2 regions of the Streptomyces sp. NPDC090108 genome follow, and region 2 is predicted to be linked to the other one. Evidence: riboswitches for the same ligand, from Rfam matches in the RefSeq annotation. Region 2 holds a riboswitch; the other holds the start of a gene.

Region 1 (10,780 bases), on a different contig from region 2:
GTGGCAGGAAGGCCTGTTCGCCGAACGGGTCGCGCTGCTGTCTCGGCTGCGCCGCTCCCGTACGGCCGCGCTCGCCCTGGAGTTGCTGACGTCCACCTGGGCGACCGAGCGGGCCGAGGACCGGCTGATGTTCGTCGACTCGCTCCGCACCGGCCTCTCCGCGCGGGACGAGCCTTTCCTGGAGGCGGCGCTGGCCGACCGCAGCCGTAACGTCCGTGCCGCGGCGGCCGAGTTGCTGTCCGCGCTCCCCGGATCGGCGCTCGGCGCGCGGATGGCGGTGCGGGCGGCCTCCTGCGTGGCCGTGGACCACACGGGCGCCACCGCCACGATCGCCGTGGAGCCGCCCCTCGAATGCGACGCCGGAATGGAGCGGGACGGCGTGCCGGCGAGGCCGCCGGCGGGCAGGGGTGAGCGGTCCTGGTGGCTCGGCCGGCTGGTGGAGGCGACGCCCCTCGGCACATGGCCGGAGCGGCTGGGCGGGCGGACACCGCGGCAGATCGTGGAACTGCCCGTCGCGGACGGCTGGCAGGACGAGCTGCACGCCGCCTGGTGCCGGGCCGCGGTGCGGCAGTGGGACGCCGAGTGGTCGCGGGCCCTGCTCGGCGCGCCGTCCGCACCGGAGGCCGGCGGTCCCGGCTCGGTCTCCCTCGCGGAGCGGGCGAAGCTGCTGGCCACGCTGGCACCGGAGGAACGCGCCGCATGGGTCGCGGGGTTCATCGCCACGCACGGACTGTCCGAGGCGTTCCAGCTGCTCGGCGTGTGCGCGCTGCCGTGGCCGCCGGAGCTGGGGCGGGCGGTCGTCGACGCGCTCAACATCGCGCGGGACGCGGGCAGTTACCCGTGGAGCTTCAGCGGGGTGATGGGGCTGGCCGAACGCTGCCTGGACCCGGCGGAGGCCACTCGCCTGAACGCCCTGCTGGCGGTGCCCGACGAGCGGGAGGGCGCCTCGCCGGGGGCGGGCGGCTACTGGGCCGAGGCCTTCCAGCGGCTCGTCACCACACTGCGGCTCCGGGCCACGATGGCCCGGGAACTGATACCTCCGGACACCGGCGGCTCCCCCGGGAAGGGGTGAGCCCGGCCGGCCGCCGCCCGGGGCCCGCCCCGCCCGGCGGCCGGAGGTCTCCGCTCAGCTGCCGGAAGAGGCCGGCTGACGCACGTTCTCGCGGACCCATTCCACGATGGACGTGGTGGTCGCACCCGGCGTGAAGATCTCGGCGACGCCCTTCTCCTTCAGCGGCGCGATGTCCTCCTCCGGGATGATGCCACCGCCGAAGACGAGGATGTCCTCGGCCTCCCGCTCCTTGAGGAGCTCGATGACAGCCGCGAAGAGGGTGTTGTGGGCGCCCGAGAGGATCGAGAGACCGATCGCGTCGGCGTCCTCCTGGATCGCGGTGTCGACGATCTGCTCGGGCGTCTGGTGCAGCCCGGTGTAGATGACCTCCATACCGGCGTCGCGCAGCGCCCGCGCGATGACCTTGGCCCCGCGATCGTGACCGTCGAGCCCCGGCTTGGCCACCACCACGCGGATCGGACCGGCTGCCACACCCATCACTGCCTCCATCAAGCGAGCACGGAAAGCGACTGCTTTTCGTCCGTACCGACAAGTACCGCACACCTGGCACGTTCCGCCACCTGTCGCGAAGTGAACGAACGTTATCTCCAGCATCCCGCAACCGGCAGTTTTACGGTGCGCGGCGAGGGGGAAATCACACGGTGGGACATGAGGGCACGCGGGAGACAGAGCCGCCTCCCGCGCGCCGACAGGAGGTCGGCCAATGAAGGTCACCGGGGTACTGCCACTCTTCCTCCCGATCTGCCGGCGCCTGTGGCCCGGCAGTCTCGCCTCTCTGTCCGTGACGCTGGTGAAGGCCACCGCGCTGGAGGCCGCGATCCTGGCCGGACACCTGCTGCTGTACCCGACCGGCCTCACCCAGGAGCGCCGCCCGTCCGCGCGCCCGGACGAGGAGGGCACCGCCCGGCTTCCCGTGCCACCCGGCCCGCCCGTGGTCCTGCTGCACGGCTTCATCGACAACCGCTCGGTGTTCGTCCTGCTGCGCCGCAGCCTCGCGCAGCACGGCCGCGATCGCGTCGTGTCGCTCAACTACTCTCCGTTGACCTGCGACATACGCACCGCGGCCGAACTGCTGGGCCGGCACGTGGAGGAGATCTGCGCGCGCACCGGCAGCGACCGGGTGGACATCGTGGGACACAGCCTCGGCGGTCTGATCGCCCGCTACTACGCCCAGTGCCTCGGCGGCGACCTGCGGGTACGCACCCTCGTCACGCTGGGCACCCCGCACGCGGGGACCCGGGCGGTCCCGCTGGCCAACGCCCACCCGATCGTCCGGCAGATGCGGCCCGGCTCGCCACTGCTGGAGGAACTGACCCGGCCCGCGCCGGGCTGCCGGACGCGTTTCGTCAGCTTCTGGAGCGACCTGGACTCCGTGATGGACCCGCTGGAAGCGGCGTGCGTCGACCACCCCGACCTGGACGCGCGCAACGTGCGGGTCAGCGGGATCGGCCACCTCGCGCTGCCCGTGCACCCCGCGGTGGCGGCCGGGATACGGGAGGCGCTGGACGAGCCGCACCCCGGGGAGCGGCTCGTCGGCGGTCTCACGGTGGCCTGAGGGAGACCCTGAAGCGGACCCGGGAGGCACGGCGGGACACCCGGAGGACGTGGCAGGCCGTGCCGCGGGGCCCGCTCGACGGTGACGCAGCGTCACCCGATCTCGAACGCTCATCGAACACAGGGCCAAGCTCGCGCCCGCCCTCCCCCGAAACACAGCCGAATGCCCGTTTCCCGCGCACGCGAAACCGGCAGAAGATTGTCGTGCCCGCATACCGCCGGGTACAGTCGCCGCACTGCTCTGGCAGCCCCTGTTGTCGAGGCGAAAGAGAAGTTGGTGAACGACCGTCACCCGTCGGGGACCCTGACCACCCCGGCTCCGGCTTCCGACGCCTCCACGCACTACGCCCCTTACGCTGCACAGGAAGCCGACTACGGCGACCTCACCTCGTACGGCGGTTACGACACCACCGGTTACGACACCACCGGTTTCGCGGCCGGCGCCTACGGCACCGACGCGCACTACGGCGGACTCCCGGGCGGCGAGCAGACCGCCGGCGGCTACGACTCCACGCAGTGGCAGACCGGCACCGGTCATGTCGCGGGCTACGACCCCTACGCGGCCCCGCACCAGACCGCCTACGACCAGACCGCGTACGCCCCGGCCGCCTACGACACCACCGGCTGGACCGTCCCCCCGCAGGCCGCGGGCGACGACGTCAGCGGGCAGTGGGACAGCGGCGCCTGGCTCCAGGCCGGGCAGGCCCCCGTCGCCGATCCGGCCCAGCAGTGGGACTGGGGCACGCAGACCTTCGACACCGGCGCGTACGACGCCACGCACTGGAACTCCGGCGGCACCGGCACCGGGCAGGAGCAGCTCGCCGACCCCGCGACCGGCGTGCCGTACGAGGACGGCAACTCCTACGCGGAGTACGACGAGCACGGTGCCGCGGGCATACACGGCGCGGACCTCGCACCCGACGGGGCCGACGCGCACGGCACGGATCCGTCGCCCGAGGCGAACGACGTACCGGGCGAGGACGGCGAGTGGGGAGCCACGGGTGAACTGCCCGTCGTACCCGACCTGCTGGACGACCAGGAGGAATTCGTCCCGGAGCCCCGCTCGCGCTCCCGGCGCCGTACGCCCGCCAAGCGCTCCGCGCTGCTGACCGTCGCGGTGCCCTCGGTCTGCGTGATGGGGGTCGCCGGGATCGCGGCCGCCTCCGTCGGCGGTCTGTCCGGCGACGACAAGGAGACCACGGCCTCCGCCTCGGACGCCCACGCGGTCGAGCCGTCCGTCGCCAACAGCGAACTGGACACCCAGCTCAAGACCCTCTCCGCCGGCGCCGACGACTTCGCCGACCGGGCGAGCCGCACCCAGGAGCGCATCGACCTCAGGACGCAGGCGGCGCTGGAGAAGAGGAAGGCGGCCGCGGAGGCCGCGCTCAAGGAGCGGCTGCGCCCCAAGTTCGTGCTCCCGGTGACGCAGCACGGGCTCAGCGCCTACTTCGGCCAGGCGGGTGTGAACTGGATGTCCGTGCACACGGGCATCGACTTCCCCGTCTCCTACGGCACCACCGTGATGGCGGCCACCGACGGCGTCGTCACCACGAAGTGGAACAACGCCTACGGCAACATGCTGATCCTGACGGCCAAGGACGGCACCGAGACCTGGTACTGCCACCTCTCGAGCTACCGCGTCTCCTCCGGCACGTCGGTCAAGGCCGGCCAGCCGATCGCCTTCTCCGGGAAGTCGGGCAACTCCACCGGCCCGCACCTGCACTTCGAGGTGCGTCCCGCGGGCGGCGCGGCGGTGGACCCGCTGCCGTGGCTGCGCAGCCACGGACTCGACCCGACCTGATCCCCCCGACGGGACGTGCCCCCACCGCTCCGGTGGGGGCAACCGTGCCGGCCGGGCGCTTTGGCTACAGCTTCTGCACCGGCGCGTAGCGCAGCAGCAGACGCTTCGGCTTGCCGTCCCCGAAGTCGATCGTCGCCTGCGCCTTGTCCTCCGCACCCGCGACCGCGACGACCGTACCGAGCCCGAACTGGTCGTGGGTGACGCGGTCACCGACGGCCAGGGAGGCCACCGGCTTCTCCGAGGTCCGCCGCGTGGCGAAGCCGGACGCCCCGGACGCCGACGAGCGGGAGCGGGAGCGGGACGAGGAGAGCGAGGCCGCGATGCCGGACACGGACCCGGAGGACTTGGGCGCGACCGCTCCCGTCCGCTTCCACTCCAGATGGGTGGCCGGGATCTCCTCCAGGAACCGGGAGGGCGGGTTGTACGACGGCTGGCCCCACGCGCTGCGCAGCGCGGCCCGCGTGAGGTAGAGCCGCTCGCGCGCGCGGGTGATGCCGACGTAGGCCAGGCGGCGCTCCTCCTCCAGCTCCTTGGTCTGGTTGAGGGAGCGCATGTGCGGGAAGACGCCGTCCTCCATGCCGGTCAGGAAGACGACCGGGAACTCCAGGCCCTTGGCGGTGTGCAGGGTCATCAGGGTGATGACGCCGTCGCCGTCCTCATCGTCGGGGATCTGGTCGGAGTCGGCGACCAGGGCCACCTTCTCCAGGAAGTCCGAGAGCGTGCCCTGTTCCTCGCTCTCCTCGCGCTCCTGCTCGAACTCCAGCGCGACGGCGGCGAGTTCCTGGAGGTTCTCGATGCGGGTCTCGTCCTGCGGGTCGGTGGACGCCTGCAACTCGGCCAGGTAGCCGGTGCGTTCGAGGACGGCTTCGAGGACGGTGGCGGGTCCGGCGCCGGACTCCACGATCGTGCGCAGGTCCTCCATCAGCGTGTTGAACCGCTTGACCGCGTTGGTGGAGCGCGCGGCCATGCCGTACGCCTCGTCGACGCGCTTCAGCGCCTGCGGGAAGCTGATCCTCTCGCGCTGGGAGAGGGCGTCGATCATCGCCTCGGCGCGCTCGCCGATGCCCCGCTTGGGGACGTTGAGGATGCGGCGCAGCGGGACCGAGTCCTCGGGGTTGGCGAGGACACGCAGGTAGGCCAGGACGTCCCGGACCTCCTTGCGCTCATAGAAGCGGACACCGCCGACGACCTTGTAGGGCAGGCCGACGCGGATGAAGACCTCTTCGAAGACACGGGACTGGGCGTTGGTGCGGTAGAAGACGGCGACGTCCCCGGCCTTCGCGTCGCCCGCGTCCGTGAGGCGGTCTATCTCGTCGGCCACGAACTGGGCCTCGTCGTGCTCGGTGTCGGCGACGTAGCCGGTGATGCCCGCGCCCTGTCCGGCGTTGGTCCACAGGTTCTTGGGGCGGCGGGACTCGTTGCGCTCGATGACCGCGTTGGCGGCGGTGAGGATGGTCTGCGTGGAGCGGTAGTTCTGCTCCAGCAGGATCGTCGTCGCGTTCGGGTAGTCCTCCTCGAACTGAAGGATGTTGCGGATGGTCGCGCCGCGGAAGGCGTAGATCGACTGGTCCGCGTCACCCACGACGCACAGCTCGGCGGGCGGGAGGTCCGCCTCGGCGTGCGGCATCCCGTTGTCCCCGGCGGCGGGCACGCCGGAGCCGACCAGTTCGCGCACGAGGGCGTACTGGGCGTGGTTGGTGTCCTGGTACTCGTCGACCAGGACGTGGCGGAAGCGGCGGCGGTAGTGCTCGGCGACGTCCGGGAAGGCGCGCAGCAGGTTGACCGTGGTCATGATCAGGTCGTCGAAGTCGAGCGCGTTGGCCTCGCGCAGGCGCGACTGGTAGAGCGCGTAGGCCTGGGCGAGGGTCTTCTCGAAGCCGTCGGCGGCCTGGGTGGCGAAGTCCTCCTCGTCGATCAGCTCGTTCTTCAGGTTGCTGATCTTGGCGCTGAAGGCCTTCGGAGGGAAGCGCTTGGGGTCGAGGTCCAGGTCGCGGCAGACCAGGGCCATCAGGCGCTTGCTGTCGGCGGCGTCGTAGATCGAGAACGACGAGGTGAAGCCGAGCCGCTTCGACTCGCGCCGCAGGATGCGCACGCACGCGCTGTGGAAGGTCATGACCCACATGGCGTTCGCGCGCGGCCCGACGAGCTGCTCGACGCGCTCCTTCATCTCGCCCGCGGCCTTGTTGGTGAAGGTGATCGCGAGGATCTGCCCCGGGTGCACATGCCGCTCGCCCAGCAGGTGGGCGATGCGGTGGGTGAGCACACGGGTCTTGCCCGAGCCGGCGCCGGCGACGATGAGCAGGGGCGAGCCGGCGTGGACGACCGCCGCACGCTGGTTCTCGTTCAGCCCGTCGAGGAGGGCCGCCGCGTCGAGCGCGGGGCGCGGGGCGCCGTCGCGGTAGTGGGCGTCCCGGTCCGGCGGCAGGTCGAACTTCCCGCCGAACAGATCGTCCGGAAGCGGCTCCGGAGCGTGATCGTCCTCGGGCGGCGGCGGGAGTTCCTCGTCGCGGCCGCGAGGGGCCTGGAGGTCCGCCAGGAAGCTGTCGTCAAAGAGGCTGCTCATCGCTCTACGAGTCTAGGGCGCCGCACCGACAACCGGCCGCCACCCCGGGAACATGGCCGGTTCCGCGCAGAGTTGATCAACCCGCCGCGCGGGCCCGCGTACCCCTCACCCTGCGGAATCATCCCGTCACGAGCATGTGATCTCGCCCTCAGGTCACGAAAATGTATCGGACATATGGCACAGCAACCTTCACACGAGACACACGAGTTGGCTAAGTTGCGAGCAGGCCGCACGACCCCTTCCGGCGAACGTCGCCGGGCCGCGCGGCCTCCGCCGAGTCCCGTACGCCCCGCAGGGCAGCCGGAGCCGGGGACCCACACCGATCTGGGGTGAATCGGCCCACATCCCGCTGGGAGAAGGCCGTAGGGCAACCCTTCCGAACCACCCGCCCGAACCCGACAGCTAACCCGGTAGGCGGCACGTTGGAAGGAGTCGCCTCCCTTGGCGTCGCACCGCAAGCCGCACCCCGCGGGCACGAACGGAACCGGTCTCCGTGCCCCCGCCCTCGCCACCGCGGCACTCACCTCCGTGGCCGTCCTGTCCCAGACGGCCGAGCCCGCCGCGGCCGCCGCCGACGGCAGGCCGAGCGCGGAGGAGATCGAGAGGAAGATCGACGACTTCTACCGCAGGGCGGAGTCGGCGTCCGAACGCCAGGAGGACGGCAAGGACCGGCCCGCCCGGGAGCGCGGCGGACGGGAGTGGGGCGCCAGGCAGCGCGCCCGGACCGACTCCCCGCAGCAGGAGAGCCCCGCGGCGCAGGAGAGCCCGCAGGACCACCCCCAGGACTACTTCCACCAGAGCCGCCTCATGGACCGGCTGGCCTCCACCGTGCGCAAGCGGCAGGAGAACGCGCGGAACACGCCGGCGCCGCAGGCATCACAGGTGCCTCAGGCATCGCAGGTGCCTCAGATGTCTCAGGCGCCTCAGGTGTCCCAGGCTCTGTACGCACCGCATCCTGCTCCCGGCACGCCGGCCGTCCAGGAGCCGCACGCCGGCCCGGCCGCAGCGGCGGCGACCGCACAGGTGAACGCGCCGATGGCGCCTCCGGCGGCGGCTCCGGCGGCCGCTCCCGTCGTGGAGACGGCGGCCCCGTCCGCGTACGACCCGAGCGCCGCCAAGAACGCCGTCCAGCGCAAGCTCCTCTCCGCGCGCGGGCTGCTCAGCGGGTTCACGGCCGCCGGCCCGGAGCAGGCGCCCCCCACCGCATGGCAGGACAGCGCCCAGGAGCCCGCCGCTCAACCCGCCGCCGTCGCCGCAGCCGTACCCCCCGCCGTCGCGCCCGCGTCCGCGTGGACCAAGGCGGAGAAGGCGGTCGCGTTCGCGCGCGCCCAGATCGGCAAGCCGTACGTCTGGGGTGCGAGCGGGCCCGGCTCGTACGACTGCTCCGGTCTCACCCAGGCCGCCTGGAAGGCCGCGGGCGTCACCATCCCGCGCGGCCTGCACGAACAGGCCGCCGCGGGCACTCCGGTCCCCGTCGCCGACGCCCGCGCGGGCGATCTGGTCTTCCTCCACGACGACGGCAGCCACGTGGGGCTCTGCCTGGGGGACGGGATGATGATCCACGCCCCGCGTCCGGGCGAGTACGTCCAGGAGGCCCCGGTCCGGTACGACCCCGGCACGGTCGTCCACAGCGTCGTACGCCCGGCCTGACCGGCCTGACCGGCGTGGCCGTCGGCCGTGCCGGCACCGGCCTGCACGGCCGGGCCGGCACGGGCCCGCGCTACGTCACGTCCACAGCACGGCGATGAAGATGTTGGCCACGGTCAGCGCGCCGACCAGCCCGAAGAGGCGCTTGTCGACCTGTTCGTCGTCGCGCTTCACGTAGACCAGCCCGAGGATCACGATCAGCAGGGCGAGCTTCACGCCGATCTTGATGGAGTTGACGTGGTGCCCCTGGGCCTCGTTGAGGCCGACCAGGATCACGCCCGTGACCAGCATGGTGAACGCGCCGTGCAGCATTCCCGGGACGAAGCGGGCCGTGCCCCGGCCCATCGCCTTCATCTGGGTGAGGAAGCCGCCGAGCAGCGCGGCGATGCCGATGATGTGCAGGCCGACGAAGAGATGGATGAGTACGTCCATGACTCCGGAGCCTAGTCAGATATGTGCGCTCCGCCCGTCATCGGCCCCCCGACACCACACCGGTGGACCGTGCATATATGCGCCGCATAGCACCCCACGCCTCACTCGTCCCCGCATTCGGCGCATCGATCACCACGCTGTGTGAAGACGACGACTCCTCTCCGGCAATCCGCTCACATACGGTCACACCTCGGTCCGTCGGAACCAGTTCCGTACACCGCGTTACCGACCTGTCACCAACGGGCCTAGCGTCCTCCCCCAGGTGACCGGCTCCCCACCGCCGCCCCGACCAGGGCGGCCGTCGGCCACCACCGCCGAGGAGGTCCGGCGGCGGCCCGACCCCCTGTGCGGGCGGCCGCCGGACGCGCAGACCCCCAGGTCGTCCGGGCCTCGGCCGGACGAGCCCTACGGAAGGACGTGACTGTCCAGGTGGCAGCGCACCGCAAGTCCCGACAGCGCTCGCTCAGCGGCAACACGGCGCGAACGGCCGCCACCCTCGCCCTCGCGGGCGCGGCCACCGCGACGGCCTTCGACGGCACGGCCCACGCCGCGCCGCAGCTGACCCCGGCACAGGTGAAGGCCAAGGTCGACAAGCTCTACCAGGAGGCGGAGACGGCCACCCAGAAGTACGACGGGGCGAAGGAGAAGGCGAACGCCACCCAGCGGCGCCTGAACACGCTGCACGACCAGACCGCCCGCAAGCAGGCGAAGCTCAACGCGGCCCGGGAGGCCCTGGGCTCGTACGCGGCGGCCCAGTACCGCGACGGCGGCTTCTCCCCCGCCTGGCAGCTCGCGCTCTCCCGCGACCCCGACCGCTACCTGGACGGCGCCGCGTTCGCCGAACGGGCCGGCGCGCGGCAGGCAAGCACGGTCAGCCTGGTCCGCCGGCAGCTGCGCGAGATCGAGCAGCTGCGCGGCGCCGCGCGCATCGACCTGTCGTCGCTGCGGTCACGCCAGAACGAGCTGCGACGGCAGAAGACGACCGTCACCACGAAGCTGGACGAGGCGCGCAGGCTGCTCGCCCGGCTCACCCCGGTGCAGCGCACCGAGGTCACGGCCGACGCCCCGGTGGCGGACCACGTCTCCCGCTCGGCCGTGGACGTCCGGGTCCCCCTGAAGGCGAGCGGGTCCGCCGCGGTGAACGCCACGGCGCACGGCGCGCCGGCGGGCACCAACTCCAGAGCGGCGGCAGCCGTGGCCTACGCCTACACGAAGCTCGGCAGCCCTTATGTCTGGGGTGCGACCGGCCCCAGCGCCTTCGACTGCTCCGGCCTGATCCAGGCCGCCTACCGCTCGGCCGGGGTCTCCCTGCCCCGCACCACCTACGCCCAGATCAACGCCGGCCGGCGCGTCTCCCGCGCCCAACTCCAGCCGGGCGACCTGGTGTTCTTCTACTCCGGCATCAGCCACGTGGGTATCTACGTCGGCAACGGGAAGATGATCCACGCCCCGAACCCCTCGGCCCCGGTCCGTGTCGCCCCGATCGACCAGATGCCGTTCGCGGGAGCCACGCGGGTGGCGTGAGGCGCCTCCCCCCTGAGTCCCGTCCGGCCGGACCCCTCGGGGACGACTACCCAGGCCCTGCGACGCCAGGCCCTGCGACCCCAGGCTCCGCGGCTCAGGGCCGACCGCTCAGGTCCGGCCGCTCAAGTCCGGCCGCTCAAGTCGGGCGGCTCAGACCAGGCGCCGTGCCGTCGCCCAGCGGGTCAGC
Region 2 (10,780 bases):
GCGGAGTCGTACTCGGGCAGTTCCTGGGCGATCGCGGACACCGTGGTGACCGATCCGGCCAGGCCGACCAGGGTGCGTGCCTCGCGCAGCGGGACGGTCCGCTCGGCGAGGTCCAGGGCGGCCTCGATGTCGGCCCGCATGGCGGCGACCTGCTCCTCGGTGGGCGGGTCGCTCACCTCGCCGCCGTGGACCAGGTGCCGTTCCGTCATGCGCACGCAGCCGACGTCCACCGAGCGGGCGGCCCGCACATGGGCGTCGCCGACGACGAACTCGGTGGAGCCGCCGCCGATGTCCACCACCAGGTAGGGCTTGTCGAGGTGGTCGCGGCCGGCCAGTTCCGCCGTCGCGCCGGTGAAGGAGAACTCCGCCTCCTGGTCACCGGTGATCACCTCGGGCTCGACGCCGAGGATGCCGACGACACCGCGCACGAAGTCGTCGCGGTTCTCGGCGTCCCGGGAGGCGGAGGTGGCGACGAAGCGGAGCCGCTCGGCGCCGTACTCCTTGATGACCTCGGCGTACTCGCGGCACGCGGCGAAGGTCCGCTCCAGCGCCTCGGGGGCGAGCCGGCCGGTGCGGTCGACTCCCTGGCCGAGCCGCACGATCGTCATCCGGCGTTCCAGGTCGGTCAGTTCACCGGTCGCCGGGTCCGCGTCCGCGACGAGCAGGCGGATGGAGTTCGTCCCGCAGTCGATGGCGGCGACGCGGGTCACCGGCCGTCCTCCGCCGGCTCGCCGGCCGCGTCCTCGCCGGGCGCGGCACAGGAGGTCACGCACGGCCCCTTGGCCCACCACTCGGGCAGCATCGCGATCGCCTCGTCGCCGAGCGGGTTGACGCCCGGGCCGGCGGCCAGCGAGTGGGCCACGAGGACGTGCAGGCACTTCACACGGTCCGGCATGCCGCCGGCGCTCGGGAAGCCCGCGAGGACCTCGATCTCGTCACGGCGGCGGATGTAGTCCTCGTGCGCGGCCCGGTAGGCGGCGGCCAGCTCCGGGTCGCTCTGGAGGCGCTCGGTCATCTCCTTCATGACGCCGTTCGCCTCCAGCGTGCCGATCGCCGAGGCGGCGCGCGGGCACGTCAGGTAGAACGTCGTCGGGAAGGGCGTGCCGTCGGGCAGCCGGGGGGCCGTCTCCACGACGTCCGGCTGGCCGCAGGGGCAGCGGTGCGCGATGGCGCGAAGGCCCCGCGGCGGACGGCCGAGCTGCTGCTTGAAGGCCTCTACGTCCGCTTCGGTGGGCTCGGTGTGCGGAGTGGGCGGCGGGGGCGTTTGCATGGGACTGCTTTCAGGGTGGCTTCGTGTCGGTCGCCGGCCGGGGCCGGTCACTGGTCGGAGGCGTCGGACTTGTCGACCCCGTCCCAGACGTTCGCGTACCAGGGCCGGTGGGCACCCTGGAGGTCGGCGCGGGCCTGCCGGGCCGCGCCGGTGTCGATGACGACGTACCCGGTCTCGCCGGGCATCACATAGTGCAGCCGGCGCCGGATCTGCTGCTCGGCGTAGGCGTCGTCCTGCCAGCGCGCCTTGGTGTCGCGCAACTGCTCGACCCGCTCGCGCGCCTGCTCCTGCCGCCGCTGGAGATCGGCGATCTCGGCACGCTGGGAGACGTACTGCCGCATCGGGTAGGCGAGGGCGACGACGAGCGAGCACAGCACCATCGCGAGCAGGGCGGCCCGGCCGGTGAGCCGGGAACGGCGGGCCTGCCGCTTGGTCTGGGAACGGTAGACGCGGGCCGCGGTCTGCTCGCCGAACAGCCGCAGTCTGGTCGCGGTGGAGAAGCGGTCCCGGTCCTTCGCGGCCATGTGGCTTACCGCCTCCCCTTCACCTGTGCTGCACGTGCGTACGTCCCCGGACACGGTACGGGACCGGGTACGGGGACGTACGGACGACTGGCCAAGCCGCGGTTCATCGCGGCCCGGCCCGCCGGAGTGCGGATCAGCCCCTGAAGCGCGGGAAGGCGCTGCGGCCGGCGTACACCGCGGCGTCATCGAGGATCTCCTCGATGCGCAGCAGCTGGTTGTACTTGGCGACGCGGTCCGAGCGGGCCGGGGCGCCGGTCTTGATCTGGCCGCAGTTCACCGCGACGGCGAGGTCGGCGATGGTGACGTCCTCGGTCTCGCCGGAGCGGTGGGACATCATGCACTTGAAGCCGTTGCGCTGGGCCATCTCGACGGCGTCCAGCGTCTCGGTCAGCGAGCCGATCTGGTTGACCTTGACGAGCAGGGCGTTGGCGGAGCCCTCCTCGATGCCGCGGGCCAGGCGCTCGGGGTTGGTGACGAAGAGGTCGTCGCCGACGATCTGGACCTTGTCGCCCAGCTTGTCGGTGATGACCTTCCAGCCGGCCCAGTCGTCCTCGTACAGCGGGTCCTCGATGGAGACCAGCGGGTACGCGGAGACGAGCTCCTCGTAGTACTCGGTCATCTCGGCGGCCGAGCGGGACTTGCCCTCGAACTCGTACTTGCCGTCCTTGTAGAACTCGGACGCGGCGACGTCGAGCGCGAGCGCGATCTGCTCACCGGGGATGTAACCGGCCTGCTGGATGGCCTCGATGATGAGGTCGAGCGCGGCGCGGTTGGACTCCAGGTTCGGGGCGAAGCCGCCCTCGTCGCCCAGGCCGGTGGACAGGCCCTTGGTCTTCAGCACCTTCTTGAGGGTGTGGTAGACCTCGGCGCCCCAGCGCAGGGCCTCGGAGAAGGACTCCGCGCCGATCGGGGCGATCATGAACTCCTGGATGTCCACGTTGGAGTCGGCGTGCGAGCCGCCGTTCAGGATGTTCATCATCGGAACGGGCAGCAGGTGCGCGTTCGGGCCGCCCAGGTAGCGGAACAGCGGCAGGTCGCTGGCCTCGGAGGCGGCGTGGGCGACGGCCAGGGAGACGCCGAGGATGGCGTTGGCGCCGAGCGAGCCCTTGTTGTCGGTGGCGTCCAGGTCGAACATGGCCTGGTCGATCAGGCGCTGTTCGGTGGCGTCGTAGCCGACCAGCTCCGGGCCGATCTGCTCGATGACGGCGAGGACGGCCTTCTCGACACCCTTGCCCTGGTAGCGGTTCGGGTCACCGTCGCGGAGCTCGATGGCCTCGAACGCGCCGGTGGAGGCGCCGGACGGAACGGCGGCACGACCCGTGCTGCCGTCGTCGAGGCCGACCTCGACCTCGACCGTGGGATTGCCTCGGGAGTCCAGGATTTCCCGGGCTACGACGACGTCGATGGACGGCACGAGCATCTCCTTCTTGGGATGTGACGCTGAAAGTGCGGGGCTGGTGTGCCTTGCGACTAGAGCCTAACCGTCCCGGGGTCGTCGGCCGCTGACCGACTGCCCCGTGGACAGGGAGACGGTACCCATTGTTCACTCGCGGAACAAAGGGTTCCCGGACGGGGTCCGGGCGGGGCGGTGGCCGGAAACGGCACCACGCCGGACGGAGGGGGCGAAAAAACCCCGCCCCGGCGCGTGCGGGGGAACACGCGCCGGGGCGGGGAGTGCATGGGCCCGGGACCCCTCATGCGGCGCCCTGCGGGAGGGTCACCGCCGGGCGGGGCCGGTGCCCCGGGGCGCCGGCCGGGTCACTTCAGGTGCAGCTGCTGGCCCGGGTAGATGAGGTCGGCGTTCGCGACGATGTCCTTGTTCAGCTCGAACAGCTTCTTCCAGCCACCCTTGACGGCGTGCTTCTGGGCGATCGAGCCGAGGGTGTCGCCCTTGACGACCTTGTACTCCCCGTCACCCTTCTTCACCTTGGTACCGCTCGGGGTGGTGACGGTCGCGCTCGCGGCCGGACGGGCCGCGGAACGGGAGGCGGCCTGGGTGTCGGTGGAGCGGGTGGCCGTGGCGGTGCCCGACGGGGCCGGGGTGGCCGGGGCGGGGGCGGCCGGGGCGGTGAAGGGGGTGCTGGACAGCCCCGTGCCGCAGGTCGGCCAGGCGCCCTTGCCCTGGGCGGCGAGAACCTTCTCCGCGACGGTGATCTGCTGCGTCCTGGTCGCCTTGTCGGCGGTGGCGGCGTACTGCGTGCCGCCGTAGGCGGCCCAGGTGGAGGCGGAGAACTGCAGACCGCCGTAGTAACCGTTGCCGGTGTTGATGGCCCAGTTGCCGCCGGACTCGCACTGGGCGACGGCGTCCCATTCGGAGCCGGTGGCGGCGGAGGCGTTGCCGGCCGCCATCAGCGGGGCGGCGACGGCGGTGCCGGCGACACCGGCGAATGCGAGGGCACGGACGGCCTTGGACGAACGACGATGCTTGGCCTTGCCGGAGAACAGCATGGATCGATCCCCTCACCGACGCCTGCGAGGTGAGCTGTCGGGTTCGGGCCGGTTGAGTTGCCCGGCCACCCCTTCCCCTGACGGGAAGGCGTGGCTTCACCCCCAGCCGGACGCGGCTTCAACCGCCTTGTCCGGCACTTACCTTGGGTCCCCCGCTCCTGCCTGCGGCGCATGAAGCGTCGACTGTTCCCGGACGGCCACTGGCAGGATTCGGCGTTGCGGCGGCCGGGGCTCGTGGTGACGAGCGGCCTTGACCGTAGGCAGGCGATCGACCGAATCCCAAAGATGATCAGGGCTTCTGAGACTCATCCCACACTTTCACCAAACCGGACATTAGTGGTGAAGTCGGGTCTCAACTCCGGCCGTCGGACGCCCTTTTCGTCACGGAACCTTCAGCGTCTGACCGGGGGCGAGGTTGTTCGGGTCGCCGCCGATGTCCTTCTGGTTCAGGGAGTAGAGGGCGTGCCAGCCGCCGTCGAGGCCAAGGGAGTCGGCGATGGAGCCGAGCGTGTCGCCCTCGTGGACCGTGTAGGAGTCCGAGGCGTGCCGGCCGGAGGAGACGACCCGCCGGGTGCCGTCGGCGTCCGTCTTGACACCCTCGTCCGCGCTGCCGCCGCGGTGGCGGCCGCCGCTGAGGGAACTGGTGTCGACCAGCGCCCAGGAGCCTCCGGTCTGCGCGTCGGCGGTGTCACGGACCGCGGGGGCCGTGGTCGCCGGGCCGTCGGACACCCGGCCGCCGGCGTAGTCCGGCATGACCGGATCCCCGGAACCGGGGGTGTCCACACCCTTGTCGGAGGAGACGGAGCCGGTGCTCTCGCTCGCGCTGGGGGACGGATCGGCCTTCTTGTCCGACCCCTTGGAGGAGGCCGAGGGAGAGGGCGAGGCGTCGGACGTGCCGGACGCGTCGGACCCCTTGTCCGAACCGGACCCGTCGGCGGTCCCGGCGGTGGAACCGCCGTCCGCCGGACCGGAGGTGTCCGAGGCGCCCTGGCCGGCCGAGGTGCCGACGCCCGTGTCGACGTTCACGGAAGCGGAGTCGGCGGTCAGCCCGGACAGCAGGGCGCAGGTGGCCCAGGGGGTCGTCCCCTTGTCGGCCAGGATCTTCTCGGCGACCGAGATCTGCTGCGAACGGCTCGCCTGGTCGGCGGTCTGGGCGTACTGGGAGCCGCCGTAGGTGTTCCAGTCCTCCTGGGAGATCTGGAGGCCGCCGTAGAAGCCGTTGCCGGGGTCGGCGCTCCAGGAACTACCGCTCTCGCACTCGGCCACCTTGTCCCATGTGGTGCCGTCGGCCGCGTGCGCGCTCGCCGCGCCGAGGAGCGGGAGGGCGATGGCCGAGCCGGTGACGCCGGCGGCGACGAGCAGAGCGGGAGCCTGGCGAGGGCGACGGTGACGACCGTTCCCGGAGAGCATGCGGAGGCCTTTCGAGCGACAGCAGGATCGGCGCGGCGGAACGATGCTCCCCACCACACTGATGGGTGAACGTATAGGCATACGAACGCCTGTCACAAGTTCATGCCGCACAGATCACGTGAAGATCACATTACTGACGGCCCGTCATCTTCACTCCGGCACACGGCTGGAGGGGCGGGCGTGAACGCGACGGGCAGTGTGCGCAGGCCTCTCATGATGAGGCCGCCGCGCCAGCGCAGGTCCGCCGGATCGGCCGCGAGCCGCAGGTCGGGCAGCCGGGTCAGCAGGGTGGCCAGCGCGGTCTGGCCCTCCAGCCGGGCGAGCGGGGCGCCGAGGCAGTAGTGGATGCCGTGGCCGTAGCCGAGGTGCTGGTTGTCCCGGCGGGAGAGGTCCAGGACGTCGGGGTCGGCGAACCGCTCCGGGTCGCGGTCGGCCGCGGCGAGCACGACGAGCACCGGGTCGCCTGCGGCGATGTCCTGTCCGCCGATGGTGAGCGGCACGGTGGCGAACCGCCAGGTGGCCAGCTCCACCGGGCCGTCGTAGCGCAGGAGTTCCTCCACGCCGGTCTCCAGCAGGTCCCGCTCCCCCGCGGCGAGGGACCGCTGGAGGCGTTCGCGCTGCCCGGGGTGGGTGAGCAGGGCGTAGGTGCCGTTGCCGATGAGGTTGACGGTCGTCTCGAACCCGGCGAACAGGAGGATGAAGGCCATGGCTGCGGCCTCGTTCTCGGTGAGGTGCTCGCCGTGGTCGGAGGCCCGGATGAGGGCGGAGATGAGGTCCTCGCCCGGGGCCGGCTCGGCGGGCAGCGCCTGCCGCTTGCGGTGGATGAGTTCGGCCAGGTAGCCGCGCATCTTCTTGACGGACCGGGCGACTCCGCCCCGGGGTCCTCCGCCGTGCCGGATCATCATGCCGGCCCAGTCCCGGAAGTCGTCCTGGTCCTCGCGCGGGACGCCGAGCATGTCGCAGATGGCGTAGATGGGGAGCGGGAAGGCGAACTCGTGGATGAGGTCGGCGGACCCGCGCTCGGCGAACCCGTCGATGAGCTGGTCGGTCAGTTCCTGCACCCGGGAGGTGAACTCGGCGACGCGGCGGGGGGTGAACGCTTTGCTGACCAGACGGCGCAGCCGGGTGTGGTCCGGCGGGTCGATGTTCAGCAGATGCGTCATCAGTTCGGCCTTGCGCTCGCCCGGGATGCCGGTCTTGCCCTTGGCGTGCGCGGGCTCGTCGTGATGCGCCGGGTTCTTGCTCAGCCGCTGGTCGGCCAGGGCCTGCTTGGCGTCGGCGTACCGGGTGACCAGCCAGGCGTCCACCCCGCTGGGCAGCTTGGTCCGGTGCACGGGGGCGTGCTCGCGCAGCCAGGCGTAGGCGGGGTAGGGATCGGCGGCGAACTCCCAGGTGAAGAGCTCGGGAGCGGGGGCGCCGGCCTCTGCGGAGGCGCCGGTCCCGGCGGGGCTGCCGGTTCCGGCGGGAGCACCGGTTCCGGCAGGGGCGTCGGGGCCGTCGGGGGTGTCGGGGTTGAGCTGGTCGGTCACCCCTCGACCGTATCCGGACCCGCGCACCCCCTGCCCCGCCGGACCGGCTCCGCTCCCGCGGCTACTCCTGACCGGCGTCCGGGCCGGCGTCCTGGTCGATGTCCGCGTCGGCGTCCACGTCGGCGTGCGACTCGGCGTCGGTGCCCGGTTCCCCCTTCGGTTCCACTCCCTCGCTCGCCCGTATCGCGTCCCGGTACGCCCGGGCCGCCGCGCGCAGGGCCGCCTCGGGATCGATCCCGTCGGCCTCGGCGCGGACGGCCAGCGCCAGCAGTTCGTAGCCGACGCCCTCGCCCTGGGGCACGGGTACGTCCAGGCCGCCCGTCCGGGTGCGCGAGGCGAGCTTGGCGGCGAGGGCGAGACCGGGCTGGCCGAGGGGGACGCCGTCGGTCACCGAGGCGCGCCGCTTCTCCTCGGCCTTGGTGCGCAGCCAGTGCGCCTTGACGTCCTCCGGCGTCTCGGCCTTCTCCTCGCCGAAGACGTGCGGGTGGCGGTGGATGAGCTTGGCGACGATGCCGCCGGCCACGTCGTCGACGGAGAACGGCGCGTCCGGATCCTCCTCGGCGATCCGGGAGTGGAAGACGACCTGGAGCAGGACGTCGCCCAGTTCCTCGCGCAGTTCCTCGCGGTCGCCCGCCTCGATGGCCTCGACGAGCTCGTACGCCTCCTCGATGCCGTACTTGGCCAGACCCCGGTGGGTCTGCCGGGAGGACCAGGGGCACTCCTCGCGGATGCGGTCCATCACCTGCACGAGGTCGAGGAGGCGGGCGCCGGGCAGGTCGTAGGAGGCGGGGAGCAGCTCCAGGTCCGGCATCCGCACCCGGCCGGAACCGGCCAGCCGGGCGAGTCCGTCGGTGAGGGCCGGCTCGCCCTCACCCGTGGCCACGACCACCACCGTCCGCCCGCCGGCGCAGACATCCACCAGGTCCTGCGCGGTGGGCGCCTCCTGCGCCACCGCTATGCCGGCCTCCCGCAGATAGGGCAACTGCGGATGGGCGCCGTCCGCGCACAGCACGCTGTCGGCGGTGCGCAGGGCCTGCCAGGCGGGCCAGGACAGCAGGCCGGGAGCGACCCGGTGGCTCGTGGTCAGCAGGACGATGCGGCCGGGGTCGGTCTCGGCGGTGGTTGCGTTCACGATCCGAACGTAACCCACGGCGCGGACGGACGGGATCCGTTGTCCACAGGCCCGGAGGAGTCCTGTGATCGTAGGACCGGGATCCCGCCGCCGCTCGCCGCCGTACCGTTCCGTCTCCGGAAAGCGCCTGGTCACCGCATGGCGCGGACGATCAGGCCGGCTGCTGTGCCGCCGCGCCCGTCACCTCGCGCACCCACGGCGTGGCGGCGTCCACCCGGCTGCTCTTCTGGACGTCCCAGGCGCCGTAGCGGGGGTTGAGGTCGATGTGGAGCTCCTGGGACGCCTTGGACAGCGCCTTCCAGAAGGCGGGCTGGGAGGTCTCGGTGCCGAGCTTGGCGGCGAGCTTCTGCGCCTCGATCTGGAGGCGCAGGTTGTCGTCCAGGCGTTCGGGCGCGATGCCGTACTTCTGGAGCCAGGCCGTCTGGAGCCCCTGGGAGCCGCCCGCCTGCTGTTCCAGGCCGGCGCGCATCTGCTGGACCTCCTTGCGGGTGACCGTGACGCCCGCGTCCTGGGCGGCGCGGTGCAGCACCCGGTCCAGGACCATGTTGTGCAGGGTGTCCCGGGTCAGGCTGCCGGTCGCGGCGATGACCTGCTGGTACTGGGTGTCGTCCGGGACCGCGGCCCGCTGGGCCGCGCGCACCTCGTTGACGCGGTTCTCCAGCTGGGAGACGGTGATGCGCTGCCCTCCGACGACGGCCGCCGCGCCCGGGTGCGGCTGGCCTCCGCACGCGGTGAGGAGGGGGGCCGCGGCGATCGCGGCGGTGAGGAGGAGCGCGGTGCGACGGCGGCGGTGCAAGGAAACCTCCTGAGGAGATTGCAACGACGGGTGCGGCGCGCCAGCGCCTCCGCCAGGGGTGCTGGTCGGGCGACGGGCGGGCGCACCGAGTCTTGCGGTGATCGATGGTAGGCAGCGGCCCAGCTCAGGCCAACCCATTCGACCAACGATTCACCACGACTTCAGGCACCGCCGCGCCGCCGTCGCCGGCCGGAAAGCGGCCCGGCCGGGCCGCGAGCGGACCGTCAGCCGCGCCGTGTGGTCCGCGCGATCCTTATCGCGGGCCACGCCAGCAGCCCGGTGATGCCCCACAGGAAGCCGGACAGGACGAGCCATCCGCCGGTGCCGAGATCCTTGTCGCCGGACTCGAACACCGTGACGGCGAGGGCCGGGAGGCCGAAGACCACGGCCAGGATGCCCAGCAGGAGCATCCCGATGGTCTGGAGGACGGTGCGCCGCTTGAGGGCGGGGCGGCCGGCGGCCGGGGCGGCCGAGGGGGCCGGCTTCCTCGGCGGCTGCTGCCGGGGCGGCAGCCACACCAGGGCCTGCGAGGGCACGGCGGCGTCGATGGTGGCCAGGGTGTGCGCGTCGATGTCGTACAGGCCGGGCTCCACCTCGACGATGAGGCCGTCGGTGCCGATGAGCCGCCGTCCGCCGTCGGGCCAGCACAGCATGACGGCGCAGGACCGGTAGGGGACGGTCGCCGCGTGCTCGGTGCCGTCCGGCTCCTGTGCCGTCGTGCTGACGCCGTCGGCGCCGACGACCAGTGACCTGCCCTGCCCGCCGTCCTGCCGGAACCTGCGCCCGGTCACCGTGTACACCGACTCCGTGGGGGCCTCCGTGTAGCCGGCCCAGTCGGCGCTGTGCCCGGCGGGCACCTGCATCAGGGCCGTCGTGGCGGCCTCCCGCGCCACCGCGTGCACCTGGTCCGCGGTCACCGCCCGCAGTTCGGCCCTGACGTCGTCCGGGCTGCGGACCGGGCGCCCGGCGAGGAGGTCCTCGGCGCTGCCGGGCAGCCGCTTCGCGGCCGCGTCGGGCGCGGCCAGGGCGGAGTCGAGACGGCCGCGCACCGCGTCCAGGTCCGCCTGCCCGATCCGGCCGGCCTGGAGCCCGGCGAGGACGTCGACGAAGCCGCCCAGGACCGCGTCCTGCTTGTCGGGGAGGGCGTCGGCGAAGGCCGTCACGAGGGCCATGCCGTCGCGGCGGGAGGTGAAGTCGGCGGCAGCGGTGTAGGAGTAGCCGCCCTCCTGGCGCAGGGACCGGGACAGCTCGCGCTCCAGCAGCCCCGCGTACAGCCGGGCGGCGGCGGTGTCGGCGACGACGGCGTCGAGCAGGACACCGCCCTTGCCTTCGGAGAAGTAGGCCGGGGCCTCGGGGAGCGCGGAGGTGACGGCCGGCATGGGCCGGCGCCCGCCGGCGGGCAGCTTCAGCGTCAGCCCGGCCGGCATCCGCTCGCCCGCGATCCACAGCACCGCGTTGCCCTGGGTGAACCAGGTCTGCGCCCAGTGCGTCACGTCCTCGGGGCGCAGGCCCCGCACGCCCCACTCCGGGTAGCTGACCAGGCCGTACCCCTGTGCGCCGTAGCGCCACAGCGGGAGCTGGGCCGAGCCGCGCCGGGCCTCCTCGGTGCGCAGGATCTCCTTCTCGGTCTCCAGGCGCTCCATCGGCAGGTCGCACAGGGAGGCGCAGACG

Evidence for each region. A riboswitch is a leader RNA that binds a small molecule or an ion and turns the genes downstream of it on or off. The one in region 2 is predicted to bind cyclic di-AMP.
Region 1: linked by a shared signal. The riboswitch ahead of ACIPRD_RS04055 (C40 family peptidase) and the one ahead of ACIPRD_RS22125 (transglycosylase family protein) in region 2 are both predicted to bind cyclic di-AMP.

What each region holds. Positions count from the first base shown of each region.
Region 1 covers NZ_JBIVDQ010000001.1:921,030-931,809, forward strand. Annotated here, with positions in the region: gene ACIPRD_RS04030 (DUF5691 domain-containing protein) at 1-1,072, shown strand, start outside; gene ACIPRD_RS04035 (cobalamin B12-binding domain-containing protein) at 1,127-1,549, opposite strand; gene ACIPRD_RS04040 (esterase/lipase family protein) at 1,776-2,627, shown strand; gene ACIPRD_RS04045 (M23 family metallopeptidase) at 2,790-4,427, shown strand; gene pcrA (DNA helicase PcrA) at 4,492-6,990, opposite strand; cyclic di-AMP (ydaO/yuaA leader) riboswitch at 7,252-7,424, shown strand; gene ACIPRD_RS04055 (C40 family peptidase) at 7,432-8,640, shown strand; gene ACIPRD_RS04060 (hypothetical protein) at 8,716-9,069, opposite strand; gene ACIPRD_RS04065 (NlpC/P60 family protein) at 9,499-10,593, shown strand; gene ACIPRD_RS04070 (response regulator transcription factor) at 10,744-10,780, opposite strand, start outside.
Region 2 covers NZ_JBIVDQ010000006.1:99,951-110,730, forward strand. Annotated here, with positions in the region: gene ACIPRD_RS22105 (exopolyphosphatase) at 1-710, opposite strand, end outside; gene ACIPRD_RS22110 (DUF501 domain-containing protein) at 707-1,270, opposite strand; gene ACIPRD_RS22115 (septum formation initiator family protein) at 1,318-1,794, opposite strand; gene eno (phosphopyruvate hydratase) at 1,928-3,214, opposite strand; gene ACIPRD_RS22125 (transglycosylase family protein) at 3,553-4,242, opposite strand; cyclic di-AMP (ydaO/yuaA leader) riboswitch at 4,247-4,422, opposite strand; gene ACIPRD_RS22130 (transglycosylase family protein) at 4,624-5,652, opposite strand; gene ACIPRD_RS22135 (cytochrome P450) at 5,778-7,181, opposite strand; gene ACIPRD_RS22140 (nucleoside triphosphate pyrophosphohydrolase) at 7,243-8,313, opposite strand; gene ACIPRD_RS22145 (SurA N-terminal domain-containing protein) at 8,465-9,109, opposite strand; gene ACIPRD_RS22150 (M16 family metallopeptidase) at 9,334-10,780, opposite strand, start outside.